DNA from 2 places in the Streptomyces sp. NPDC091416 genome. Region 1 is predicted to be linked to the other one. Evidence: riboswitches for the same ligand, from Rfam matches in the RefSeq annotation. Region 1 holds a riboswitch; the other holds the start of a gene.
The links. Region 1 has a riboswitch for thiamine pyrophosphate ahead of thiO (glycine oxidase ThiO). Riboswitches for the same ligand answer to the same signal wherever they lie in the genome.
Positions count from the first base shown of each region.

Region 2: another riboswitch for thiamine pyrophosphate. It lies ahead of thiC (phosphomethylpyrimidine synthase ThiC); the one in region 1 lies ahead of thiO (glycine oxidase ThiO).

Region 1 covers NZ_JBIVTU010000007.1:102,034-109,360, forward strand. The annotation lists gene pknB (Stk1 family PASTA domain-containing Ser/Thr kinase) at 1-1,728, opposite strand, end outside; gene ACIQMX_RS21630 (thiazole synthase) at 1,911-2,705, opposite strand; gene thiS (sulfur carrier protein ThiS) at 2,708-2,938, opposite strand; gene thiO (glycine oxidase ThiO) at 2,935-4,113, opposite strand; TPP riboswitch at 4,111-4,223, opposite strand; gene ACIQMX_RS21645 (FAD-dependent oxidoreductase) at 4,436-5,611, shown strand; gene ACIQMX_RS21650 (Rv2175c family DNA-binding protein) at 5,681-6,046, shown strand; gene thiE (thiamine phosphate synthase) at 6,170-6,823, shown strand; gene metF (methylenetetrahydrofolate reductase [NAD(P)H]) at 6,947-7,327, shown strand, end outside.
Region 2 covers NZ_JBIVTU010000006.1:275,265-282,591, reverse strand. The annotation lists gene ACIQMX_RS20105 (DUF885 domain-containing protein) at 1-1,517, opposite strand, end outside; gene thiC (phosphomethylpyrimidine synthase ThiC) at 1,615-3,414, opposite strand; TPP riboswitch at 3,407-3,540, opposite strand; gene ACIQMX_RS20095 (YibE/F family protein) at 3,611-4,948, shown strand; gene ACIQMX_RS20090 (SsgA family sporulation/cell division regulator) at 5,028-5,465, opposite strand; gene ACIQMX_RS20085 (helix-turn-helix domain-containing protein) at 5,567-6,337, opposite strand; gene ACIQMX_RS20080 (DUF5326 family protein) at 6,579-6,791, opposite strand; gene ACIQMX_RS20075 (cupin domain-containing protein) at 6,955-7,272, opposite strand.

The sequences.
Region 1 (7,327 bases):
CGGGCCCTTGGAGACCGTGAGCGTGATGGTGTCGCCCTCCGCCGCCTCCGCGCCCTCCTCGATCGACTGGCGGGCGACGTTGCCCTCGTCCTCCGGGGAGTTGACCCGGCCGGGCGCGACGACGACCTCGAGGCCGGCGTCCTCCAGCTCCGCCGTGGCGTCGTCGACCGACTGTCCGGTGACGTCGGGGACGTCGACCGGGCTGCCCTTGGAGACCACGATCGCGACCGCGGAGTCCGGGTGGCGCTCGGAGCCCGCCTCGGGGTCCGTGCGCACCACCTCACCCGCGGCGACGTCGTCGTTGAACTCCTTGGTGATCATGCCGGGTGTCAGGCCGCGCTTCTCCAGCTGCCGTCTGGCCTCGGCGAGTGCGACGCCCTGGAGGTCGGGCACGGTGACGATCTCGGGACCGCGCGAGACGACCAGCGACACCGAGTCGTTGCCCCGGATCCGGGCGCCCGGCTTCGGGTCGCTGCTGATCACCGTGCCGCGGTCGACGGTGTCGCTGTAGGCCCGCCGTACGCCCTTCAGCTCCAGGCCGCTGTCCGAGAGCCGTTTCTCGGCCGCCTTCTGGCTCTGGCCCAGCAGTGAGGGGACCCGGGTGAACTGCCCGGAGTTGATGTACCAGACACCGCCGCCGACGCCCAGGACCAGCAGGACGGCGAGGACTGCCGCGATGACACCGCGGGGCGGCTTCCGGCGACCCGTCCCCGCGCGCCGGGCGGGCGGGCGCGGGGGCTGCTGCGACGGCATCTCCAGCCGGCTCGTGTGATGGGCGGTGCCCTGGCCCGGCGGCAGCACCCGCGGGATCACGCTCGTGCGGTCCTCCGCGCCGTCGCGGACTTCGGCCAGGGCCTGCGGCGGCACGGCGTCCAGCTGGGCGTCGGTGAGGCCGGCCCGGGCCACGCGGGACTCCGCGAGCAGGGCCACCGCGTCGGACGGGCGGACCTCGGGGTCACGGGCGGTGGCGCTCGCCACCAGCGCGTCCAGTCCGGCCGCGAGGCCCGGGACGGCGTCGGACGGGGCCGGGACGTCCTCGTTGAGGTGCTGGTAGATGACCTGGGCGGGGGATTCCCCGGTGTGCGGCTTGGTACCCGTCAGCATTTCGTACAGCACGACACCGCACGCGTACACATCGGCGCGGGTGTCCGCGGTGCCGTGCTCGATCTGTTCGGGGGCGAGATACGAGACCGTCCCCAGGATGGACCCGGTGGTGCTGGTGACCGATCCCACGGCCCGGACCAGGCCGAAGTCGGCGACCTTGACCCTGCCGTCGTCGCCTATCAGCACGTTCTCCGGCTTCATGTCCCGGTGGACGAAGCCCGCCCGGTGGGCGGCGCCCAACGCGGCGAGCACCGGCTCCAGGATGTCCAGTGCGGCCCGCGGCTGGAGGGCGCCCCGCTCGCGCAGCACGTCGCGCAGCGTGCACCCCGCCACGTACTCCATCGCGAGGTAGACGTACTGCCCCTGGGCACCCTGATCGAAGACCGCGACCACGTTGGGGTGCGCGAGCCGGGCCACCGACTTGGCCTCACGGATGAAGCGCTCGACGAACGAGGCGTCGGCCGCGAGGGCCGGATGCATCACTTTGAGCGCGAGCACCCGGTCGAGCCGGGTGTCCATGGCCCGGTAGACCGTGGCCATGCCGCCCACGGCGATGCGGGCATCGACGCGGTAGCGGCCGTCGAGCAGCTGCCCGACGAGAGGGTCCTGGAGGGTCGTATCCACGCAGCCGAGTCTACGAGCCGCCGCCGACACGGCCGACTGGCCGGAGCGATCCCGGGGCCCAACTGCAGCCGAGCCGTGACAGGGACATGCGATCCACTGCCGGGGAACGCGGGTGGCCCCGGGATCGGCGGGGGTCCTGGCAGGGACATGAGATCCACCACATGAGCCGCCGGGCCCCGGAATCAGAACGCGGGACGCTCCGGATCCAGCACGGCCCGGCCCGCCACCGGCGACGAGGCCTCGGCGAAGTGGCGACGCGGGATCCGCCCCGCGCGGTACGCGAGCCGCCCGCCCTCCACGGCATGGCGCATCGCCCCGGCCATCAGCTCGGGCTCCTGGGCCCGGGTCACCGCGGACGCCAGCATCACGGCCGCGCATCCCAGCTCCATGGCCAGCGCCGCGTCCGAAGCCGTCCCGGCGCCCGCGTCCAGGATCACCGGTACCCGCGCCTGCTCGACGATCAGCTGGAAGTTGTGCGGATTGCGGATGCCCAGGCCGGAACCGATGGGGGAGCCGAGCGGCATGACGGCCGCGCACCCCACGTCCTCCAGCTTCCGGGCCAGCACCGGGTCGTCGTTCGTGTACGGCAGCACGGTGAACCCGTCGTCCACCAGCGTCTCCGCGGCGTCCAGCAGCTCGACGGGGTCCGGCAGCAGGGTGCGCTCGTCCGCCACCACCTCCAGCTTGACCCAGTCGGTGCCGAGCGCCTCGCGGGCGAGGCGGGCGGTGAGCACGGCCTCGCCCGCGGTGAAGCAGCCGGCCGTGTTCGGCAGCACGCGGATGGAGAGCCGCTCCAGCACGGAGAGCACGGAGCCCTGCACGGTCGGATCGAGGCGGCGCATCGCCACGGTCGTCAGCTCGGTGCCGGACGCGGTCAGCGACCGCTCCAGCACGTCGAGGCTGGGCGCCCCGCCCGTTCCCATGATCAGCCGGGAGCCGAACACGGTGTCCCCGAGGGTGAAGAGGTCGTCGGACATGGTCAGCCTCCCTGGACCGCGGTGAGGACCTCGACCCGGTCGCCGTCGGCGAGCCCGGCCGCGGACCACTGGCCACGCGGTACGACGGTCTCGTTCAGGGCGGCCGCGACGCCGGACGCCGCGCCGGTCAGCGACGCGACCAGGACGTCCAGAGTGGTGCCGGGCGCGAGGGTGACGGCCTCGCCGTTCACGGAGACGGCCAGGGAATCGGGGAGGGCGGCGGGCTCGGTCATGCGGGCTGCTCCTGACGTACGGGGGCGGCGGGTGAGAAACGACTGGGGGAGAAGGGGCGTGCCACCTCGGGCAGTTCGCCATCGGCCAGCAGCTGCGCCATGGCGTCCCCGGTGACGGGCGTGAGCAGCACGCCGTTGCGATGGTGGCCGGTGGCGAGGTGGAGGCCGGGCAGTGCGGTGCGGCCCAGCAGCGGGGCGTTGTCGGGGGAGGCGGGGCGCAGGCCGGCGAGGGTCTCGGTGAGCGGCAGCTCGGTGATGCCCGGCATCAGTTCGTGAGCGTCGCGCAGCAGCTCGTACACACCGCCCGCCGTGACCGTGGTGTCCCAGCCCATTTCCTCGCTGGTGGCGCCGATGACCAGTTCGCCGTTCTCGCGCGGTACGAGATAGACGTGGCTGCCCCGGACCACGGCCCGCACGGTGCGGGAGAGGAACGGGGCGTAAGCGGGGGGCACGGCCAGCCGCAGGACCTGGCCCTTCACCGGGCGGACCGGCGGCAGGACGTGCTCCGGCACTCCCGCGAGCCGGCCGCTGAGGCTGCCCGCGGCGAGAACGACCTGATCGGCCACCGGCTGTGTCCCGTCGGCCAGTACGGCTCCCGTGGCCCGGCCGCCCGTGACCGTGAGCCGCTCGGCCCGGTGGCGGTGGAAGACGACGCCGGCCCGTTCGCACGCCGCGACCAGTGCGGCGGCCAGCCGTCGCGGGTCGACCTGGTGGTCGCCGTCGACCCGCAGCCCGCCGCGCACGCCGGGTGCGAGCATCGGTTCCAGGCGGCGGCACTCGCGGCCGGTGAGCCACTCCGACTCCAGTCCCGAGCGGCGTTGCAGGGCGTGGAGTTCGCGCAGATGGGCCCGGTCGTCCGCGTCGAGCGCGACCGCGAGGGTGCCGCAGGCGCGGAAGCCGATGTCCTGTCCGCTCGCCGCCTCCAGCTCCGCCGCGAACGCCGGATAACGCGCGGCGGAGGCGACGTTGAGGCCGAGCAGCATCTCCTCGCCGTAGTGGAGTTCGGTGACTGCGGCCAGCATCCCGGCCGCGACCCGGGCGGCGCCGCCGCCCGGTGCGGGATCGACGACCGCGGTGGCCAGGCCGCGCTGAGCGGCCCGCCAGGCGGTCACCAGGCCGATGATGCCGCCTCCGATGACGAGGACGTCGGACCCGTTCGTACCGTGCATACGCATGGGCGTCCAGCCCCTCCCTTCGCCGGCATGACCCGGATCAGGTTCGTACGGTCGGAGGCCGTCCAGCCTCCCTCTCAGCCCGGTGCGTCCGGGCTCCCGCGAGTGATGTGCACGGCCACCCTAATCCCCTGGCCCACGGCCCCGGCAAGGGAGCCTCCGACGCCGCGGACGCGGACACGGGAAGGCGATCCGGCGGCCGCATCACGGGAACCGACTTCCTGACGACCCGTCAGGTGTTTAAGGTGGACAGGTGGACGAGCAGACCGGACAGCAGCAGCAAGGGCCGCGGCACCGCCGCCGCGTCGTGATCGCCGGAGCGGGCATGGCGGGCGTGCAGACCGCCGTGGCCCTGCGGGAACAGGGCTTCACCGGCCCCGTCACGCTGATCGGCGCCGAACCCCACCAGCCGTACGACCGGCCCCCGCTGTCGAAGGCGGTCCTGCTGGGCAAGGCCGAGGACTCGGCCTTCGACATCGACTTCGAGGCGCTGGACATCACCCTGCGGCTCGGCCTGGACGTGACCGCGCTGCGCCCGGCCGAACACGAACTGGACACCCGGAACGGGCCCGTCCCCTACGACGTCCTGGTCGTCGCCACCGGCGCCGAGCCCCTGGTGCTCCCCGGCTCCGAGGGCGTCCCGGGCGTCCACCTCCTGCGCACCCTGGACGACGCCGCCCGGCTGCGCCCGGTCCTGGAGCGGCAGCACGACGTCGTGGTCGTGGGCGCGGGCTGGATCGGCGCCGAGTTCGCCACCGCCGCCCGCGCGGCCGGCTGCGCGGTCACCGTCGTCGAGGCCGCCGACCGCCCGCTCGCCGGCGCGCTGCCCGCCGAGGTCGCCGCCCCCATGGCCGGCTGGTACGAGGAGAGCGGCGCCGCACTCCTCACCGGCGCCCGGGTCGCCCGCATCGAACCCGGCCGCGTGGTCCTGGCCGACGGCCGCACCCTCCCGGCGGACGCGGTCGTCGTCGGCATCGGCGCCCGGCCCGCGACCGGCTGGCTCGCCGGATCGGGGATCGAACTCGGCCCGGACCGGTCGGTGACCGCCGACGCGTCCCTGCGCACCTCGCTCCCCGACGTGTACGCGGTCGGGGACTGCGCCTCCTTCCCCTCCGCCCGCTACGGCGAGCGCCTGCTCGTCCACCACTGGGACAACGCGCTCCAGGGCCCCCGCACCGTCGCCGCCGCCATCACCGCCCCGGAAGGCGACGGGCGGTCCCCGGCCTACGACCCCGTGCCCTACTTCTGGTCCGAGCAGTTCGGCCGCTTCGTCCAGTACGCGGGCCACCACACGGGGGCCGACACCCTGGTGTGGCGCGGCGATCCGGCCGAGCCGTCGTGGACGGTGTGCTGGCTGCGCGACGGCGCGCTCGTCGCCGTACTGGCGGTCGGCCGTCCGCGCGATCTGGCGCAGGGGCGCAAACTCGTCGAATCGGGGGCGGAACTCCTGCCGGACCGGGTCGCCGACCCTTCCGTGCCCCTGAAATCGGCCACGCGCTGACGGCCCGGACGGCGCCCGTACGGTCGGCCCGGGTACCGACTGTCGGTCCGGGATGGCACGCTTGTCCCCGTGACCGAGATTGACGCAAAGATCGATGCTCTCGTCCCTGCCTGGCTCCACCTTCCCGACATCGCCGAAATGTTCGGTGTCGAGGTGACGCGTGTACGCCAGCTGGTCAAGGAGGGCCAGCTCATCGCCGTACGACGTGGTGAGAACCGGGCGCTTCAGGTGCCTGCCGCCTTCATCGACGGCGACAAGGTGGTCAAGGGCCTTTCGGGGACCCTGACGCTCCTGAAGGACGACGGCTACTCCGACGCGGAGATGCTGGAATGGCTCTTCACCCCCGACCCGAGCCTGCCGGGCACGCCCGCGCAGGCGCTGAGTGAGAATCGCGGCACGGAGGTGAAGCGCCGCGCCCAGGCGCTCGCCGTCTGACCCGTTGCCGCACAGCTTCCGACCCGCTGCCGCGCGGGGGATGCGGGCCGCTCGGCGCGGCCCGCATCCGCCGCGGCGCCACCGAACCGACCGCCGTCGCCATTCCCCGGGGGGAACCGCACCATGTCCACGCCTCGCGCGCTGCTGTCCGACGCCCGGCTCTACCTGTGCACGGACGCCCGCCGGCGCCAGGGCGACCTTCCCGCGTTCCTCGACGCGGTCCTGACCAGCGGCGTGGACATCATCCAGCTGCGCGACAAGGGCATGGAAGCGGCCGAGGAGCTCGAACACCTCGCGCTCTTCGCCGACGCCTGCAAGCGCCACGGCAAGCTCCTCGCGGTCAACGACCGGGCCGACGTCGCCCACGCCATCGGCTCCGATGTGCTGCACCTGGGCCAGGGCGACCTGCCGGTCCCGGCCGCCCGCGCGATCATCGGCCGGGACGTGGTCATCGGCCGCTCCACGCATGCCGGGTCCGAGGTCGACGCGGCCGTCGTCGAGCCCGGCGTCGACTACTTCTGCACCGGTCCCTGCTGGCCCACCCCGACCAAGCCCGGCCGGCACGCCCCGGGCCTGGACCTCGTCCGCTACACCGCCTCGCTCGCCCCCGTCCGTCCGTGGTTCGCCATCGGCGGGATCGACGCGGGCAACCTCGACGAGGTCCTGGACGCCGGAGCGCGCCGGGTCGTCGTCGTGCGGGCCATCACCGAGGCATCCGATCCGGCTGCCGCCGCCGCCGCGCTGGCGGGAAGGGTCCGGGACCGCGCGGCCGTGTGACGGGGCGGGCCGTGAGGCCGTTTCGGGACAGGAGTGTCCGAAGCGTGGACAAAGAATCGGGCAATCAAGTCAAATCGCCCCAGTTCGGTTGGGAGCCCGCCGCGCCCTGGTTAACCTGCCGGTATGGCCCTTGGCACACCCTCCACCAGGACAGATCACGCGCGCACCGTGCGTGAGATGCTCGCTACCGGCAAGACCTCGTACTCGTTCGAGTTCTGGGCGCCCAAGACCGAGAAGGGCGAGCGGAACCTCTGGAACGCGCTGCGCCGGGTCGAGGCGGTGGGACCGAGCTTCGTCTCCGTGACGTACGGGGCCGGCGGATCCACCCGGGCCGGGACGGTGAAGGCGACCCAGGACATCGCCGCCGAGTCCACGCTCACCCCGGTCGCGCACCTCACGGCGGTCAACCACTCCGTCGCGGAGCTGCGCAACATGGTGGGCCAGTACGCGGACGCCGGTATCCGGAACATCCTCGCCGTGCGCGGCGACCCGCCGGGCGACCCG
Region 2 (7,327 bases), on a different contig from region 1:
CCGAGATAGCGGTCGATCTCCGCGTCACGGCGGGCAGCCGGGCTGCCGTTGTAGGCGGCCATGAACTCGGCGGCGAGGGCACCCGTCCAGCGCTCGCCCGGATGGAAGCCCGAGTCGGCGGGAACGGCGAGTCCGAGGTGCATGCCGATGTCGACGATGACCCGGATGGTGCGCAGCATCTGCCCGTCCAGGAAGCCGAGCCGGCGCGCGGGGTCGGAGAAGCAGCCCAGATCGTCCATGAAGCGTTCGGCATACAGCGCCCAGCCTTCGATGTTGGCGCTGACCACGCCCTCGGTGACCTGGTAGCGACTGAGGCGGTCGGCGACCGTGACCCACTGCGCGAACTGGAGATGGTGCCCGGGGACGCCCTCGTGGTACCAGATGCTGACGAGTTGCCAGGTCGGGTAGGTACCCCGCTCCAGGACGGGCAGGTAGGTGCGTCCCGGGCGGCTGAAGTCGAGGCTCGGGCCCTGGTAGTAGGGTCCGGAGGCGCTGCCGGCCGGAGCGATGCGGGACTCGACCTTGCGGAGCGGGCCGGAGAGGTCGAAGTGGCTGCCGTCGAGCGTGCTGATCGCCTCGTCCATCAGCTGTTGCAGCCAGTCGCGGGCAGCCTCCTCGCCCTTGACCGCGTGGCCGTGCTCCTCCAGATGGCGCATGGCCTCCAGGAGGCCCGCGCCGGGCAGCACGCGCTCGGCTTCGACGCGCATCTCGGCGAGCGTCCGGTGGAACTCGTCCCACGCCCAGCTGTAGGCCTCGTCCAGATCGAGTTCGGCGCCGGTGTTGTGCCGGGCGGCCCGCAGATAGCGCTCCCGGCCCACCGCGTCCGGAGTGCCCGCCGCAGCGGGGAGGTAGGTGTCGCGCAGCCACGCCCGGAACTCGGAGACGGCGCGGGTGGCCCGGAGGGCGGCATCGTCGAGCTCGGGACGCATCCGCTCGGTGCCGTCCGCGACGAAGCCGGCGAACCAGCCCGCGCCGCTGCCCGCGCCCTGTCCGGCGGACTCCCCGGTCCAGTCGGCCAGCTGGCCGATCACCCCGGCTGCCTGCCGGGGAGCGGCGAGCAGACCGCGGGATATGCCCTCGGTGAGGGTGCGCCGGTAGCCGTTCAGCGCCCCGGGGAGGTTGCGCAGCCGGCCGGCCACTGCCGCCCAGTCCTCGTCGGTGGCCGTGGGCATGAGGGTGAAGATCGATCGCACCTGCTCGACGTGCGCGCCCACCGTGCGCAGCTGTCGGTAGTTCTCGCCGGTGTCGTGCATCGCGAGTTCGGCGGTCAGGCGTTCGCGCAGCAGCCGGGCGCACGCCTGCTCGTCGGGGTCGCCCGGCACAGGAGCGGCATCGAGCGCGGTGAGACTGCGTCGTGCCAGCTCGGCGTGGGCCTCGAAGCCGTCCGGCGACAGGTCCGGCTGCCGGTCGTCGCCCGGGTTCAGGCCCAGCCATGCGGAGGTCATCGGATCATGCGCCGCCACCTGGTCGAGGTGGCTGTCGGCAATGCTGCGGGGTGTGACCGATTCATGTGGCATGGACATATCTTGACGGACCGTCGGAGTGCACATCCAGGCCCCGCGTGCACTGTTGCGGACGGACCCTCGGCCCGTCCGCAGCAGTGCTCGTCCGGCGTCAGTCCGTGAGCGGGAGGTACACCCGGTTGCCCCGGGCGGCGAACTCCTCGGACTTCACCGCCATACCGGCCAGCGCCTCCGCATCGAACTCGGTGGGGACGGCGGTGGCCCCGTCACCGTGCTCGTCACGGATCTTCTGGGAGATCTTCATCGAGCAGAACTTCGGTCCGCACATCGAGCAGAAATGCGCCGTCTTCGCCGGTTCGGCAGGCAGCGTCTCGTCGTGGAACTCCCGTGCCGTGTCCGGGTCGAGGGCCAGATTGAACTGATCCTCCCAACGGAACTCGAACCGGGCGTCCGACAGCGCGTCGTCCCATTCCTGCGCCCCCGGATGCCCCTTGGCGAGGTCTGCCGCATGGGCCGCGATCTTGTACGTGATGACGCCGGTCTTCACGTCGTCCCGGTTCGGCAGGCCGAGGTGCTCCTTGGGCGTCACGTAGCAGAGCATCGCCGTCCCCCACCAGGCGATCATCGCGGCGCCGATGCCCGAGGTGATGTGGTCGTACGCGGGGGCCACATCGGTGGTCAGCGGGCCGAGTGTGTAGAACGGCGCCTCCTCGCAGATCTCCTGCTGGAGGTCGATGTTCTCCTTGATCTTGTGCATCGGGACATGGCCCGGCCCCTCGATCATGGTCTGGACCCCGAACCGCTTGGCGATCGTGTTCAGTTCGCCGAGCGTACGCAACTCCGCGAACTGGGCCTCGTCGTTGGCGTCCGCGATCGACCCGGGGCGCAGCCCGTCGCCCAGCGAGTACGTCACGTCGTACGAGGCGAGGATCTCGCAGAGCTCCTCGAAGTTCTCGTAGAGGAACGACTCCTTGTGGTGCGCGAGGCACCACGCGGCCATGATCGAGCCGCCCCGGGAGACGATGCCGGTCTTGCGGCGGGCCGTCAGCGGCACGTACGGCAAGCGCACGCCGGCGTGCACCGTCATGTAGTCGACGCCCTGCTCGGCCTGCTCGATGACGGTGTCCTTGTAGACCTCCCAGGTCAGCTCCTCCGCCCTGCCGTCGACCTTCTCCAGGGCCTGGTAGAGCGGCACGGTTCCGATCGGCACGGGGGAGTTGCGAAGAACCCACTCACGGGTGGTGTGGATGTTGCGGCCGGTGGACAGATCCATGACGGTGTCGGCGCCCCACTTGGTCGCCCAGGTCATCTTGTCCACCTCCTCCTCGATGGAGGACGAGACCGCGGAGTTGCCGATGTTGGCGTTCACCTTCACCAGGAACCGCTTGCCGATGATCATCGGCTCGGTCTCCGGGTGGTTCACGTTCGCCGGCAGAACGGCCCGGCCGGCGGCGATCTCCTCGCGCACGACCTCCGGATCGACGTTCTCCCGGATCGCGACGTACTCCATCTCGGGCGTGACCTCGCCCCGGCGGGCGTACGCGAGCTGGGTGACGGGGCGGCCGTCCCGGCTGCGTCGCGGCTGGCGGGGGCGGCCGGGGAAGACCGCGTCCAGGTTGCGCAGCCCACCGCGCGGCGAGGTGTGCTTGAGCCCGTCGTCCTCGGGGCGTCCGGGACGTCCCGTGTACTCCTCGGTGTCGCCGCGGGCGATGATCCAGTTCTCCCGCAGAGGCGCCAGTCCGCGACGGACGTCGGTCTCGGTGGCGGGGTCGGTGTACGGCCCCGACGTGTCGTACAGCGTCACGTCGTTGCCGTTGGTGAGGTGCACCTGGCGGACCGGCACCCGAAGGTCCGGACGTGAGCCCTGGACGTAGCCCTTGTGCCAGCCGATGGACTTCCCGGCCTGGCCGTTCTGGTTCGAGGCAGGCGTGCGTGTGTCCGATGTGGTCATGAGACCTACTCCCTACGCCGGCATTACCCGGTAACAGGTTCGGCGGTCGGCGCAGCCTGTCCCGTACGGACGTACGGAGATCAGCGCCCTCTCAGCCCGGTGCTCCGAGCTCCCGCGTGTGCAAAGGTGCCACCACGCTAGCGCCCTTGCTGGCGAGCTGAACAGAGGGCCCTTCTCTTCTTGCGATGATCGGCCGGTGACGTCCCCCCATAACGACCCCGAACCGCAGGGCCATCAGCACGGGCACTCCCACAGCCACGGCCCCGCCGCACCCGTCTCCGGCCATCTGCGCAAGGTGATCGCCGCCGTACTGATCCCGTTCGCGGCCGCGGTCGTCGTCGGACTCGTTGTCCTCTGGCCCGGTGGTGCGCCGGCGCACGAGCGCACCGGTGTCGGCTTCGACCGGCAGACCCAGCAAGGAAAGGTGGTGAACATCGCCAAGGTCGACTGCAAGGACGTGAACGCCTCCCAGCTACCCGTCGGCGACGAGGCCGGTCCGCCCGCCGACGAGCGGACCGGGGACGACGGAGCCGGCCTCTGCGGGAAGGCCACCGTCGAGATCACGAGCGGTCAGGACAAGGGCCGGAAGTTCGTCGAGGTCGTCCAGCCCGGCGCACCCCGGCAACTGCGGGAGGGGCAGGGGGCGGTCGTGGCGTACGCCCCCGACGCTCCCCACGACCTCCAGTACTCCGTGACCGACGTGAACCGGAAGTTCCCGTTGATGCTGCTGGCCGGGATCTTCGCGCTGGTGGTGGTCGCCGTGGGCAGAATGCGTGGGGTGATGGCCCTGGTGGCGCTCGCGCTGTCCTTCGCCGTCCTGACCCTGTTCATCCTTCCGGCCATCCTGCAGGGATCGAACCCGCTGGTCGTGGCGGTCGTCGGGGCGAGCGCCATCATGCTGATCGCGCTCTACATCTGCCACGGGCTGACGGCCCGCACCTCGGTCGCCGTCATCGGCACCCTGATCTCACTGCTGCTGATCGGGCTGCTCGGCTCGCTCTTCATCGGCTGGGCGAGCCTGAGCGGTAACACCGACGACAACACCGGTCTCATCCACGGCCTGTATCCGCACATCGACATGAGCGGACTGCTGCTGGCCGGAGTCATCATCGGCTCCCTGGGGGTACTCGACGATGTGACGGTCACCCAGACCTCGGCGGTCTGGGAACTGCACCGGGCGGACCCGACGATGAGTGCGAGGAAGCTCTACCGGGCAGGGATCAGGATCGGACGCGATCACATCGCCTCGGTGGTCAACACCCTGGTCCTCGCCTATGCGGGCGCCGCACTTCCCTTGCTGCTGCTGTTCTCGATCGCGCAGAGCGGCGTGGGGACCGTGGCCAACAGCGAACTGGTGGCGGAGGAGATCGTGCGCACGCTGATCGGCTCGATCGGACTGGTCGCGTCGGTACCGGTGACCACCGCGCTCGCGGCCCTGGTCGTCTCCGCCGACCGCACCGAGCCCGCCACCGATTCCGGACCTTCCGCCCTCGTACGGAGCGGCAGGGGCCGCCGTCGTCGGGCGAGGTCCTGAGTGGCCGGACACGGAGAGTGATTCACCCGTTCGGCAGGTGTGCTGTTCGACCGGCATGCAGGCCAGGGGCACGGCTGCGTCAGCCGGCGTTCTGCTCCTCGGCCAGAATCCGCCCCAGCGCATCTTCCAGATTGCCCTCGAAGTCACCCAGCGTGCACTCCTGGCCGAGCGGTACGAGCTTGTCCGTCCGGTCCAGGAACGCCACGAGTGGTGCCGTACCGGCCCGGAAGAGCGCACGATCGGCCCCGACCTGGAGCCGGATGTGGACGTCGGACAGCCCTTCGGGCTCGGTCGGCCCGATGTGCACATCGCCGTCACCACTGGGGCTGTTGAGGCCGTCGAGCAGCAACTCGCGGCCGAAAGCCCAGGTGACGGGGGCGTCGCCGGGCAGATGGAAGGTCATCCGGATCGCGTACGGATCGCACACTTCGTACCGGAGCTCCACCGGGATACGGAAAGAGAGCTCCTCGGAGACGAGGAAGCTCATCATGACCTCAGCTTGAACCGACTCGCGCATCGTTCAACCCCGCAGTAGATGAATCTGGCCAGGAATGATCCCCCATGGCCCTATTGACGCCATCGTGGTGCACGCGATAGCAGATCACAAGGAGTGATTTTTCAGATACTGATAGAGAACACGAACGAACGCAAGAGGCTGGCCACTTCGCCACGTAGTCGTTCGACTGCGGGGAGCAACCGATCTTCCTGGTCGAGAGGGACCGAAATGGCCATCGCGGCGGCCGTGAACCCGGCCGCGATCGGGATGGCCGCGCAGACCGTTCCGAGCGCGTACTCCTGTCGTTCGACGACAGGTTCCGTACGCTCGATCGACCGCAGGCGCTCAAGGAATGCCGGCCGGTCGCGTACGGAGTAGCGCGTCAGCGGGCGCACCGGATGCCGGTCCAGGTGATCCTCGCGAGCCTGCTCGTCGAGCTGGCTCAGCAGACACTGACCGATCGCGTGGGCATGCCCCGTCTCACCGAAGGCCGCCCACTCCTCCACGGCGGGCACCGCCGGGGTGTCCGCGACGGCGACGAGTTCGATCTCGCCGTCGCGGTAGACGGCGCAGTACACCGGGGCGCCGATGATGTCCCGCCATCGCCCCAGGGACTGGGTCATTCTGCTGCGACGATTCTGCAGCGCCCCGTCGTCCACCAGCCGCTCAGCGGCGGCGCCGAAGAGGAAGACGCCGTTCTCCCGGCGCAGATATCCCTCGTGGGTCAGCGTGCGCAGCAGGTGGTAGGCGGTGGGAAGGGGAAGTCCCGCTTCCCGTGCGAGCTGTTTGGCCGGAGCACCGTCGCGATGGGTGCCCACAGCCTCCAGCAGCCTCAGCGCCCGCTGCACCGATCCGATCAGCGTCGGAACGGCGGTACTCGATGCCGTGGTCAACGGTCACCCCCAGGCATGGTGACGGGCGGTCAGCCCGCCTGTGGGGGCCTCCCCCACAGATCTGCCACAGGCCTGGGGTCCAGAAGGCCGGATGCCGTACAAACCACTGGTCAGGGTGGCGACTGACGGTGTTTTCCCAGGTAGCGGCAGCGGACTGCCACTGTATCGGGAGCATCCGGGCCGAGTGCCGTTTCGCCTTCCGCTTAGCTCAGCTGGGCTAATCGCCCGGCCGCTCGTGCGGTTACCAGTCGCCTCGCGAGGAGGAGGACGACATGAACTTCCGCACGACGAAGACGAGCCCACCGATCAGGATCACGAAGATCAGGACCTTGAACAGCAGACCGATCACGAAGCCGACGATGCTGGCGATCAGGCTGCCGAACACCACGATCGCGATGACGGGCACCGCGATCCACTTCACCCACCAGGGCATTCCCGCGAATATCTCCCGCACGGCCATCGTCCCTACCTCGTCTCTCTGAGTTCCTGCTTCGATGCTAGAGGCGTCAAGGGCGGCTGCGGGGGCTCCGAGCCCTTGAACTCCCCTGATCGATCCCCTAGGGATCCCCGAGACGCGGCCCTGCCCCGGGCGCCACGGCCCCGCCCCCGCGAGGGCGTCAGCCCTCGGGCGGCGAGAACACCACCATCACGCGCAGGTCCTCCGTGATGTGATGGAACTTGTGGGCGGTGCCGGCAGGTACATACACAACGCTTCCTCTGCCCACCTGCGTCGTTTCCATGCCCACGGTGATCGAAGCGCGCCCGCTGACGACGAAGTAGACCTCGTCCTGCTGGTGCGGCTGCTGCGGGTCGAGCTCACCGGCGTCCAGTGCGTACAGGCCGACGGACATGTTCCGTTCGCGGACGAACTGGAGATAGGCGCCGTCGTTGGCGGCCCGTTCCGCCTCCAGTTCGTCCAGTCTGAATGCCTTCATGGCCCGTCCGCCCCTTGCCTCTGTCCAGCCGGTGTCCGCCACCGATCATGTCTGC